Regions from separate parts of the Bacillus sp. KICET-3 genome, predicted to be linked through region 3. Evidence: riboswitches for the same ligand, from Rfam matches in the RefSeq annotation. Region 3 holds a riboswitch; each other region holds the start of a gene.
What was found. A riboswitch is a leader RNA that binds a small molecule or an ion and turns the genes downstream of it on or off. The one in region 3 is predicted to bind S-adenosylmethionine.
Positions count from the first base shown of each region.

Region 1 (4,156 bases), 2.1 Mb from region 3:
TTAATAGAACAAATCCTAGGACTAATTTTGATTTTTTTATAATCATTGATATACATTCCCCTTTTTACTTATTTTTTTGAAAATCTATATATAGAACCCATTACTTGAAAATCTCCTTCATGATCTGAATCTGTAAATTCAACTAAAAATGGCTTTTCTCCTCGATTTTTTAGAGTTTGTGAAACTATCCCGTCTCCAATTGGACTGTAAAATACTATATCCCCACCGTCTAGTTTTAATCGTTGACCGTTGGCGTTTAACGATTCATCAACAAATGGTTCTTCAGTTTTTAAGTTTAAATAGTTGGACCACTTTTCAATTGCACCCTTGAAATCTGGGACTGCAAATGCAACTGATGATAACGAAATGTTCCCTTTTGGATGCTCAGCGATAACAGATCGATTTATTAAATTCTGTTTACGATCATCATCTTTTTCGCCCCATTCTATAAAAAATGGTAATTCAAGCTTTTCACCGGATTTCCCAACATGTAGCAGCTCCCAACTAACAATGCTGCCATCAGGTCTTCTTCTACTGAATGGGGAAGGACCATATACTTCTAAGCCTAAACTTCGAAAACGCTCTGCCTCGGCCTCTAAATCAGTTGATCGAAGAGCTATTCTTGATAAGCCTTCCACAAAATTTTCATTTTGAAATGTCTTCCTTAAGCTGTATTTAATATCAGCAGCTGACTCTACTAATTGTGGATCATACACACCAATCAATTCTATGTAGCTTAAATCGAAATAACTAAGGGAGTTATACGTACCAAGGTATTCATGTTTGCCTCCTTCTACTGCGTATAGCCCCAATTTGTTGTATTCTTCAATCGCTTTTAATGGACTGTTTACAAAATGTACGAGATGATCAAATCGAAATCCCATAATCATTCTCCTCTCCGTCATCGCTCAATACTTTTGCTACTCCTAGTAAGCTTGATGTATTATGACCATTATGGCCACAAGCGTGCATTACCCCTTCGATTGTGGATTTATAGGACACTTTTTTCATCTTGAATCGGCAATGCATCAAAATCTGCTCGAAATGCGATAGTTTTCCCTGGCTTGACACTTTCAATGATGCCAATTACACCATTTCTTCATAACGATTTTGAAGTTCTTTTATAGAAATCAATTTCCAACTCTTCCACCAACCTATCTTTAGTGTTTATAACCATATTTAATAAACAAAAAAGGATGCAGAAATGAATGAAATAATCAATCATTTCTGCATCCTTTGGTTGACCAATCAGATGTCTCTTAATTTAGAACTTTCACAATGTTTATTAATAATTGATATTAAACCAACTAAACCCATTAATCAAGTAGGTTTAATGATTTTTTTAATTTTATAGGGGTAGCTCCAGCGATGCTATTTTACGCCAAGAATAAATGGCTGCAGTAAAAAACACTTACTTGCTCAGATCGGTTCATGCACCTTAACCCCCGCCAAAATAACATGGCGGGGGGTTATTTTAACAGGTCAGGCCATACGGGACAGCAGTGTATTCTGGCTGCAAGAGCCAAAGGGTGCAGCCGGTTTCGTTCCCCTCGCTGCCTACTTGATGGCGAAATCACCGTATTCTTTTGATTGAACATGTATCGGTCCGTTTAGATTGTAGTTGTTCGACTTGAGATAGAGCGAAACACATCCACACGGGCAACCGATTCTCTCCACACATCTCGGGTGTCGGGATCCGCCGGATTCATCAGGTCATCATAGCGTACGTCCAAGAATTTATTTAGCCATTTCTTCTCATCTAGATTGTTCTATATGCCTTATCGCTCCATCCCACGTTATATTTTTTCTCCCATCGTTTTGATGATTTCCGTCTGATCAGAAAATACTCATTTTGCATCATTATCCCAAATGGGAAACTTTGTATAATTTTCCTGAAGTATATGTTAACATACAGTAAAATCCGGTCAAGTCATTTTTAAAAATTTTCTATCAAGTACAATTATTTCTGTTGAATTTTTTAGCTACAGCAGTTTCTGAGGGCACTCTAAGTTAAAAAATAGGATTGACACCCAGAACTTTTCGGTCTATCCTTACAACTAATATTTCTTATCAAGATTGGTGGAGGGAATGGCCCTGCGAAGCCAAAGCAACAGGCTGCAAGCCGCAGTACTGTGCTAATTCCAGGTGTTTGTCACCGAAGATAAGAAGAGCGGAAGCTTAAAAAAGGCCCTCTTCTATTCGGAAGGGGTCTTTTTTAAAGGTAAAATCCGACTAATTACATTGGAAATGTCAAGATTATTACACAGGAGGCTACATGATGGAGACCATGAAGCAGACACTTGCAGAGGTACATGCAGAATTGGAAAGTGATTTCGCAGAAGTCGTCGAATGGCGGCGATATCTGCATCAGCATCCTGAATTAAGTTTTCAGGAGACGAAAACCGCCCGTTTCATCGCCGATAAGCTGCGCAGCTTCGGCTACGAAGATATCCAGACAGAAATCGGCGGGTATGGCATCGTCGCATCGCTGTCAGGGAAAGAGGCAGGACCTACGATTGCCCTCAGAGCTGATTTCGATGCCCTGCCGATAGAGGATGAGAAAGAAACACCCTATCGATCCAAAACACCTGGCGTGATGCACGCTTGCGGACATGACGGCCATACTGCTGCTTTGCTGGGGACTGCCAAAGCATTGATCAAGCATAAAGACAGCCTGAAAGGCAAAGTTGTCTTCCTGTTCCAGCCTGCTGAGGAAGTACCGCCCGGCGGTGCCAAGGCAATGATTGAAGATGGCGCACTTGACGGTGTCGATTATGTTTATGGTGCTCATCTTAACTCTGCTGCCCCTGTCGGGAAGATCGGCGTTGGTGAAGGAGTCAAAATGGCCGCAGTGGATAAATTTGCGATCACCATCCAAGGAAAAGGCGGTCATGGCGCAGCACCACAAGAGGCTGTCGATCCAATCGTCATCGGCAGTGATATCGTAAGTGCTTTGCAGAAAATTGTCAGCCGAAGAGTCAGCCCGCTGGAATCAGCAGTGGTGACTTTGGGTGTCTTCCAGTCAGGTAACGCATTCAATGTCATACCGGATACCGCCAAACTGGAAGGCACAGTCCGGACATTCAATGCCGACATCCGCAAGCAGGTCAGACAGCAAATAGAAGCCATCGTTTCTGGAATCACGAGCGGTTTCGATGCGACTTATTCTATCGATTACCTGCACGGCTATCCTGCGCTTTATAACCATCCAAAGGAAACTGCTTTTTTGCAGCGGCTATTCTCTGAACAATTCGGTGAAGAACAGTTAATAGAACTTGAAACCGGGATGGGAGCAGAGGATTTCGCTTATTACTTGCAGGAAAAACCCGGCAGCTTTTTTAAAGTCGGCTGCCGCAATGAGGATACAGCCACACACTATCCGCATCATCATCCAAAATTCGACATCGATGAGCGGGCATTGCTCATCACGGAGAAAGCATTCACGAAAATCGTATTCTCGCTATTGGGAAGCTAAAGAGGAAATGTCTTGAAGAAGAAAATTGCACTTATATTATTCGGCTTAGCGGCCACTATCGCAGCATTCTCCTTTCTATGCTTGGTGGTCCGCCGACAAGCTTTGATCGCAGACGGGCGGTTCCGGCGTTTGTATAAGAAACGGCTCGTAAAAGTGCCGATGAGCCATACCGTTCCCTTATACCGTCCATAACGTACCCGAGGATCCGCTTTTTTCTTGATTGGGGCGAAATAGATCGAGCTGGATCTGGTTATCATCCTGAATATTGGAAAGAGAAACGGAAATTTTTCGAACTGTTTTTCCTTCATAAAAGTGGTCAAATAATGTAAGGCATATGTGATAAAGATCAAGCGTGATATTTGAAGGGGCTTCAATTCCCCACCGAGCTCATCACGGCTGTATTCAATCCCGAGGCTTACAGCAGCCGTCTGTTCCTTTACTTCACCAGCCGGATGCAAAACTATAAGAGCTGGATATTTCCCGTTATCATCCATTTCATTTGGCAAATGAAGATTCCCAGACATATTCAAATTGTGCTTTTTAAATAGTACTTGTTTTTTCATATTGTTCTCCCCCATTTAATATCTTTAACTTAAGTCATCTTCCTTCGCAAACATCACTTGCCCTTTGTTAAATCGATCCTGGTAAGATTATTCCTCAATGTTAAACCATGGACCTGAA
Region 1 covers NZ_CP137345.1:2,348,511-2,352,666, forward strand. The annotation lists gene R5H20_RS11960 (aliphatic sulfonate ABC transporter substrate-binding protein) at 1-46, opposite strand, end outside; gene R5H20_RS11965 (VOC family protein) at 69-884, opposite strand; partial or broken gene R5H20_RS11970 (M20/M25/M40 family metallo-hydrolase) at 892-1,093, opposite strand; partial or broken gene R5H20_RS11975 (chitosanase) at 1,558-1,769, opposite strand; SAM riboswitch class I at 2,065-2,168, shown strand; gene R5H20_RS11980 (M20 metallopeptidase family protein) at 2,279-3,475, shown strand; partial or broken gene R5H20_RS11985 (UV damage repair protein UvrX) at 3,531-3,897, opposite strand.
Region 1: linked by a shared signal. The riboswitch ahead of R5H20_RS11980 (M20 metallopeptidase family protein) and the one ahead of R5H20_RS22560 (5-methyltetrahydropteroyltriglutamate--homocysteine S-methyltransferase) in region 3 are both predicted to bind S-adenosylmethionine.

Region 2 (4,156 bases), 670 kb from region 3:
TGAATCTATTTTTCTCTCAAAAGGTGATCTAAGTGCCAATAAATGGAAAAGTAATAATCGTTGAAGGGAAATCCGATAAGCTGAAAGTAAAGCATGTCATCGAAGAGCCCCTTGACATCATCTGCACAAATGGAACGATCAGTCTATCCAAACTCGATGAGTTTGCCGAAACTCTGTATGATCAAGACGTCTATATTTTGGTTGATGCCGATGATTCCGGCGAAAAGCTGCGCAGGCAGCTGAAAAGGGAATTGCCAGAAGCGTCCCATTTATACATTGACAAGGTTTACAAGGAAGTCGCTGCTGCACCTTATCATCACGTAGCAGAGATCCTTTTCCGGGCCGATATCCGGGTAAACGCAAAATTTTTATGATAAGAAAGTATTGAGGTGCGGTTCAACTTATGCAGGAATTTGAGGAACGAGATCTAAAACAGCTTGGCCGGCAAACATGTCTTTTGTATTTATATACTCCATTCTGCGGAACCTGCCAGCTAGCAGGCAGAATGCTGGAAGTCGTTGATGAAATGCTTCCGGATGTCCCTTTCTATAAAAATAATCTCAATTATTCCCCGACATTCGCCAAAGAGAATCAAATTGAAAGCGTGCCATGCTTTATTGTTTACAAAAATGGCCGCATCGTCAAAAAAGAATACGCTTTTCATTCTGTTTCTTACTTATATGATACGATTAAACAAAATGCTGTTGATTAAGGGCGTTTTTGACATATTTCTCGGGAAATAACCTTCAAACTTGTCGAGCAAATCATAAAGGACTCCCGCTGTATACAGAGAATCTGTATGTATGACCAATTGACGGGAGGTTATACAGTTGGAGAAAATAGGATTGGTAGAAAGAGAGGATCGGGCTCCTTTTTTAAAACCTCTATTATCCACAACAGCTTTGCTGATCACCTTTCAAGGAGAAAAAGAAGCTTTCACATTAATGATTAATGAGCAGGGGGAAATGGAAAAATCTTCGCCTGTTGAAAAAGCTCATTTGACTTTTTTTGGAGAGCAAAGCGAGATTATTGACCTTCTTCACGGGGACATTTCATTACAGCAGCTCGTTCAGCGCGGCAGTGTCAAAGTCAAAGGCTCTTTCAGGGCTTTATTGAAGCTTGAAGCGATTTTATGGCTGACAGACGGGTTCTTCAAAAACAGCGACCTTCATTCATAAACATTCAGATGTTGAAAAATTGACATATTTCACTCCGTATGATCTGGACGGCGGGCTGGCGGAGCCCGCCTCTTTTTGGTTTTTTAGATACAGAAGCTGGTAGGACATTTGTCTCACGAAAAATAGTTGACAACTATTTTTCCACATGATATCCTACTTGAAGAATTCCGATCATCATTATCAAAAATAAAATATATGATTCTCTTATCAAGAGAGGTGGAGGGAAGTGCCCTATGAAACCCGGCAACCATCAACAGTCGTTGAAATGGTGCCAATTCACGCGAAGCGTATGCTTTGAAAGATGAGAGAAAGGCCGAGCTTTTCAAAAGCCTTTCTGCTCATGTGTGCAGAAAGGCTTTTTTTCATCAATATGATTGGACCTCGAAGAATAGAGCAAGAAAGCAGGTGATGACTTTGATAAATCTTCAGCATGTTTCAAAGGTTTATCGGTCAAAGCATGGAGATGTCAATGCTGTCCAAGATGTCACCCTTGCAATCAAAAAAGGTGAAATCTTCGGAATTATTGGATATAGCGGAGCCGGAAAAAGCTCCTTGATCCGCCTCTTGAACGGACTGGAAAAGCCGACATCCGGAACCGTTGAGGTAGCGGGCAGAACGATCAGCCAAATTAAAGGGAAGAAGCTGAGGGAAGCGCGGCAGGAAATCAGCATGATCTTTCAGCATTTCAACCTTTTATGGTCGAGAACGGTCCGCGACAATATCGCGTTTCCGCTGGAAATTGCCGGCGTGAAAAAAGAAAAACGCTTAAAACGGGTTGATGAACTGATTAAGCTCGTCGGTCTTGAAGGAAAGGAAAATGCTTATCCTTCCCAGCTGAGCGGAGGCCAGAAGCAGCGTGTGGGCATTGCAAGAGCGCTCGCCAACAATCCGAAAGTACTCCTTTGTGATGAAGCGACATCTGCGCTTGATCCGCAGACGACTGACTCGATCCTGGGTCTTCTGTCTGATATCAACGAAAGATTGGGGCTGACGATCGTCATGATCACCCATGAAATGCACGTCATCAGGAAAATCTGCCACAGAGTGGCGGTCATGGAGAACGGAAGGGTTGTTGAAGAAGGCGATGTACTGAACGTGTTCAGGAAGCCGAAGGAAGACATGACAAAACGCTTTGTCCAGCAGGTGACAGAACCGGAAGAGACAAAGGAAACCTTGAAACACTTCCTTGAGGAAACGAAAACCGGTCAGACGATTCAGCTTACATTTGTCGGCGAAGCCGCCGAATCGCCGCTTATCACCCAGATCATCCGGAAATTTGATGTTGAAGTCAATATTCTTCAAGGGAAAATTTCGCAGACTCAAGACGGCGCATACGGCTCCCTATTCATTCATGTGGACGGGGATGCGGGCGAAGTCAGCAGAGTGGTCGAGTTCATCAAGAGCCGTCAGGTAGAAGCAGAGGTGATCACAAATGTTTGAAAAATGGTTTCCTAATGTGAATATGGAGAACCTGTGGAATGCGACATACGAAACGGTTTATATGACAGGGATATCGCTTTTGTTTGCGTTTATCATCGGGATTATTCTCGGTTTGCTGCTGTACTTAACATCCAAGGGAAATATATGGCAAAACAAGGCGGTAAACGCCGTGATTGCAGCGGTCGTCAATGTATTCCGGTCCATCCCGTTTATTATATTAATTATCATTTTGCTCAGCTTTACAAAAATAATAATGGGAACCATTTTGGGGCCGAACGCAGCTTTGCCGGCATTGATTGTCGCCTCAGCTCCGTTTTATGCCCGGCTAGTGGAAATCGCTTTGCGGGAAGTCGATAAAGGCGTGATCGAAGCGGCGAAATCAATGGGGGCGAAAACGTCGACAATCATTTTCAAAGTTCTTCTGCCGGAATCAATGCCCGCTCTTATTTCAGGCATCACGGTCACGGCGATCGCGCTTATCGGTTCAACAGCTATGGCAGGCGCGATCGGTTCCGGAGGACTAGGCAACCTTGCATATGTCGACGGGTTTCAAATGAATAACACCGATATTATTGTAATTGCAACCATCTTTATTTTAGCCATCGTATTTATCATCCAATTTATTGGAGATTTCATAACAAACAAATTAGACAAACGTTAGGGAGGCTATCCAAATGAAAAAAGGTTTATTAACTGCTTTGTTCATTATTTTTGCCGGCATTTTGGCCGCCTGCGGATCTTCAAGCAGCCAAGGCGATCAGGACAGCAAAGTCATCACTGTCGGAGCGACGCCGACACCTCATGCGGAAATTCTTGAACAGGCAAAACCGCTTTTGAAGGAAAAAGGCTATGACCTGCAAATCAAGAAATTTACCGACTACAAGCTGATCAACAAGGCGCTCGCGTCCAAAGATCTTGACGCAAACTACTTCCAGCACGTTCCGTATCTTGAACAGGAAATGAAAGAAAACAAAGATTACAAACTTGCGAATGTCGGTGCGGTTCACCTTGAGCCATTCGGCATCTACTCCAAAAAGTATAAATCGTTGAAAGAGCTTCCTGAGGGAGCGAAGATTATCATGAGCAACAACGCCGCTGAGCAGGGCCGCATGCTGACAATGCTTGAAAATGCCGGTCTGATCAAATTAAAATCCGGTATAGAAAAAGTCAACGCGACGGTGAAAGACATCACGGAAAACAAGAAAAACCTGAAAATCGAAAACAATATCACGCCGGAAATGACAGCAAAAGCTTATGAAGCCAATGAAGCTGACGCCGTGTTCATCAATGTGAACTATGCGATCCAAAACAAGCTGAACCCGAAAACGGACTCCATCGAGCTTGAGTCTCCTAAAGACAATCCTTACGCGAACATTATCGCTGTTCGCAAAGGTGATGAAGACTCTGCCAAAATCAAAGCGCTGATGGAAGTATTGCACTCAGATAAAATCAAAGAATTCATTGACAAAAAATATGAAGGATCAGTTCTTCCTGTAACAGAATAAAAATGAAACCCCGGTTTGTTTAAAACCGGGGTT
Region 2 covers NZ_CP137345.1:3,748,576-3,752,731, reverse strand. The annotation lists gene R5H20_RS19255 (toprim domain-containing protein) at 33-374, shown strand; gene R5H20_RS19250 (thioredoxin family protein) at 404-712, shown strand; gene R5H20_RS19245 (SCP2 sterol-binding domain-containing protein) at 831-1,178, shown strand; SAM riboswitch class I at 1,380-1,486, shown strand; gene metN (methionine ABC transporter ATP-binding protein MetN) at 1,593-2,618, shown strand; gene R5H20_RS19235 (methionine ABC transporter permease) at 2,611-3,279, shown strand; gene metQ (methionine ABC transporter substrate-binding lipoprotein MetQ) at 3,293-4,123, shown strand.
Region 2: linked by a shared signal. The riboswitch ahead of metN (methionine ABC transporter ATP-binding protein MetN) and the one ahead of R5H20_RS22560 (5-methyltetrahydropteroyltriglutamate--homocysteine S-methyltransferase) in region 3 are both predicted to bind S-adenosylmethionine.

Region 3 (4,156 bases):
GATATTTTTCCTGTGCGGACGGCTTTAAACAGCATCCATGTTGCAATCATCAAACAAAGGACGAGAATGCTGTCGACGTTGTTTGTGTGGCTGACAGCGACGGCAATCGGTGTACACGCCATAACGAGTGCGGAAATTCTTGCTGCCGTTTTTCCAAAAGTAGGTTTTACAATGAAGTAGAGCAGTGCTACGGAAATGACTTCCGCAATTCCTTCGGGAAGCACGACGCTCCAGCCGTGCACGCCGAACACAAGCGCGAAAAGCGTCTGTACCCATAGTGCGACCGGCGGTTTATCGACGGTTACAAAACCTCCCGGATCAAAAGAAGCGTAAAAGAAGTTGTGAAAGCTTTGCGTCATACTCGTAACGGCTGCTGTGTAGTAGGCGTTGTCTGTATCGCTGTTCCAGATGCCGTACAGGTTGAGCGCTGCGGATAATAAGAGAATGAGAACTAGGAATATATCAATTTTCCTTTTCTTTATCATGATTCGATCACCTCACTAACAAGCATTATAGAAGCCAAATATGATCAAACTATGAACAAATCAAGAAGGATTTTTAAAAGAAGACATAAAAAAAGCCATACCTGATATCAGGTATGGCTTGAAACATGTCCTTATTTATTTCCAAACGTCTTCGGCAATTTCGATCACATGACGCAGTTTTTCCCACTGCTGTTCTTCGGTCAGCAGGTTGCCCTCTTCCGTTGAAGCAAAGCCGCACTGCGGGCTTAAGCACAGCTGGTTCAGATCGGCATAGCGGGACGCCTCTTCAATGCGCCGCTTAATATCATCCGGGTTTTCAAGCTCGCCGAATTTAGATGTAATTAAACCGAGGACGATTTGCAGGTCTTTCCGTTTCACGAAGCGAAGCGGTTCGAAGCCGCCAGAGCGCTCGTCATCGAATTCAAGGAAGAGTCCGTCAAGGTTCAGTCCGTCGAAAATCGTTTCAGCCGCAGCGTCGTATCCGCCTTCTGCCACCCATGTTGACTGGAAGTTTCCGCGGCAAATATGCATTGTGACAGTCAAATCATCGGGACGTCCTTCGATTGCTTCGTTGATCGTATTGGCAAAGGATTGGCGCAGCTCATCAGGCTGGCGGCCGAACGCCTTGATTTGCTCATGTCCCTTTTCTGAGAAAAATACGGACCAGGCCGTATCATCAAGCTGCAAATAGCGGCAGCCGGCATCATAGAACGCGCGGATCGCTTTTTTGTAAGCCTGCGCCACATCGTGATGGAACTCATCAAGATCCTCATACGGACTTTCTTCCAGCTTTCCTCTGAAAAACAGCATATTCGGGCTCGGGATCGTCATTTTCGGCGTATGCGTCCCTGCAATACTATGAAGAAATTGATAATCTTCCAGCATCGGATGGTTTGTAAAGTCGACTTTGCTGGTTACTTTAATGCCGCGCGGTTTCGTTACGACATTGTGAAATTGAATTCCTTTGTCTGCTACAAAGCCTTCAACACCGTCAAGACCTTCGAGAAAATCGAAATGCCACCAGGAGCGGCGGAATTCGCCGTCCGTTACGGCTTTCAGGCCGATTTCTTTTTGTTTTTCGACAATGCGCTTGATCTCTTCGTTTTCGACTTCGCGCAATTGTTCCGCGGTAATTTCGCCGTTTGCTTTTTGCAGGCGCGCTTTTTTAACAGGCTCAGACCTGAGCAGGCTGCCCACCTGATCCGCCCTGAACGGTCCTATTTTTCTTCCTTGCGTTTGCTGCAATACATCGGTTGATTGTGACATGCTTCATCCCTCTTTCTTTATTAACATAAAAAAGCTCTTCCCGATAAGGAAGAGCTTGGTAGACAATCTCCTCCTTATCTTCAAGAGCACAGCCGTGCTCTTAAGGAATTAGCACCATTCTGTCAAAAAGACAGCGGTTGCCGGGTTTCACAGGGCCAGTCCCTCCACCACTCTTGATAAGGAAAACCTTTTTATGCGATTTTTATAATAATTTTAATATTAATACTTTTTGCGAAAATGTCAATGGGTTTTGATATTTATCGCTAAGAACGCGATTTATGCAAGTTCCTCAAGCTTATGTCCAGCCGTTTTGAAACAAACCCTGCCGAAATATCAGGAAGGTGATGAATGAACAATTGAGGAGGAATAATCGTTCGCAGATTCGGTTTCATTTTAATTAAGACCGAATTTTTTTATTGAAACGAAAACTTTTTCACGGGGCTGTCAGTCTTACATGTGTACCCGTTTTGAAAATGGGTAATATAACAATGAAACGAAAAAGGAGGCCATATGATGAACAGCAAACCGTTTTTCAAAGCAGCGGCGATCATGCTCTCAGGGCTATTAATGCTGATATTGTACAGCGGAGCGGCGATTCCTTCGGCTCAAGCGGCGAACGGGACAAAACCGGTGGTGACGAGCCATACATACAAAAACGTAAAGGAATTGAAGTACCCGCAGGTTAAAAACGTTGGCAGCAGATCTCTGCAAAACAAAATCAACAAAGACTTTAAAAACTATATTGACCAATCCTACAAAGACTATCTGAAAAACAAAAAAGACGGCCAACAGCACGGGTACCAAACGGCATACCAAACGTCTTTTGACGTCAAATATCTGACCGGCGAAAAGATCAGCATCCTGACGAAAAACTACGTGTACTCCGGCGGGGCGCACGGCAATACAGCCGTCCGCTCGTTCAACTACGATTTAAAATCAAAAAAACGCGTCTATCTGACAGACGTATTAAACAAAAAATCAAAAATCGATAAAACGAGAACATACATTTACAAATACATTCAAAAGCATCAGGACACGTTTTTCCCGGATGTGAAGAAAAAAGACATCGTCCTTCTTCAAAACACGGCATTCCACTTTACAAAAGACGGGATTGCGATCGTGTTCCAGCAATATGACGTCGCACCTTATGTCGCCGGAACCCCGGTTGTTGCCGTTCCGAAAACGGTGTATCAATAAATGACAGCCCCTGTTTCGCAGGGGTTTTTGTTTTGAGGAGAGAAGGAATGAGGAGTTTTTGGAAGCCCTTTCATAAAACGGTAACTGACGGGCATGATTCAGCCCGCTGTCAGTCTGCAGATTTTTTCTAAATCAAACAGTTCGGAGACGTGGAAGATGCACTGCTGTCCGCTGATGATCTGGTATCGCTTAAAAACGTATTCCCTGTCTGTTGAAACAGGCACAAGGTGTGTAAAGTGTTTGCCAAGGGACTTACCGGTGCTGAAGATTTCACGCCTTGACTCCAGTTCGGAAATGATTTTGCCGATGGGGAGCCGTTCTTCTTTCAGATATCGTTTAACGGCTGGCGGCAATGCATTTGTTTTGACATAGACATAATTAAATGACAAATAATCATCGCCCCGTTTCAATGAGGAGGTCCTGAATAAAATCTTATCATCAGGCTGAAACAGCTTTGCTTCCTCAGCGGACAGATGATCGTAATCGACATAGGCCTGCCGGAAAACTTCAATATCAACCTTGCCGCCTATCAATGTTTCGATTGCCTTGGTTGTTGAACCATCCGTTTTGGTCAGCATCTCTTTCACAAGGGAAGTAAGCGATTCAGGCAGAACTTTGCTCATTTCCAATTATGGCACCTCCACACAAAGATAGAATATTTTGAAAACTTGTACTATACATTATCACACAGAGGGTGGTTTGTCTAGAAATAAAAGTTAAAATTTATCTTATTTTTACAAAAGTCAGAGGGGGGTACAGGAGAGATGAAGGCTGCAAATCTCTCCGTAACATGATGCGAATATTAAGTGGTTTCACCTTCCAGAACCTTAACAGGCAAATAGGTTTCCAGCGGCAAATCATCGAATTCGCCTTCAATGGCTTTGGACAAAATCTCGATGGCCGTCTTGGAAATGAGTTCGATCGGCTGCTGGATGGTTGTCAATTCCGGGAGGATGGACTGAACCGCTTCCGTTCCGTCGTAGCCGATTACCTTTAATTGCCCGGGAATGTCTTTTCTGCGTTTTTTTGCTTCGGTGATGACTGTAGCTGCCATGAGGTCATCGCTGGCAAAAATGCCGTCAGCTGCAGGCTGTTCATCAAACAGTTTTGAGATGATTTCCCGGTAATTTTGATGAAAGGGAACTTCATATGTAATCGGCTGTCTCCCGTGTTGTCGCATCACATCTTCATATGCTTTTCTTCTAAGA
Region 3 covers NZ_CP137345.1:4,418,283-4,422,438, reverse strand. The annotation lists gene R5H20_RS22565 (glycosyltransferase family 39 protein) at 1-485, opposite strand, end outside; gene R5H20_RS22560 (5-methyltetrahydropteroyltriglutamate--homocysteine S-methyltransferase) at 621-1,751, opposite strand; SAM riboswitch class I at 1,823-1,934, opposite strand; gene R5H20_RS22555 (DUF3298 and DUF4163 domain-containing protein) at 2,265-2,948, shown strand; gene R5H20_RS22550 (chorismate--pyruvate lyase family protein) at 3,047-3,571, opposite strand; gene R5H20_RS22545 (LacI family DNA-binding transcriptional regulator) at 3,751-4,156, opposite strand, start outside.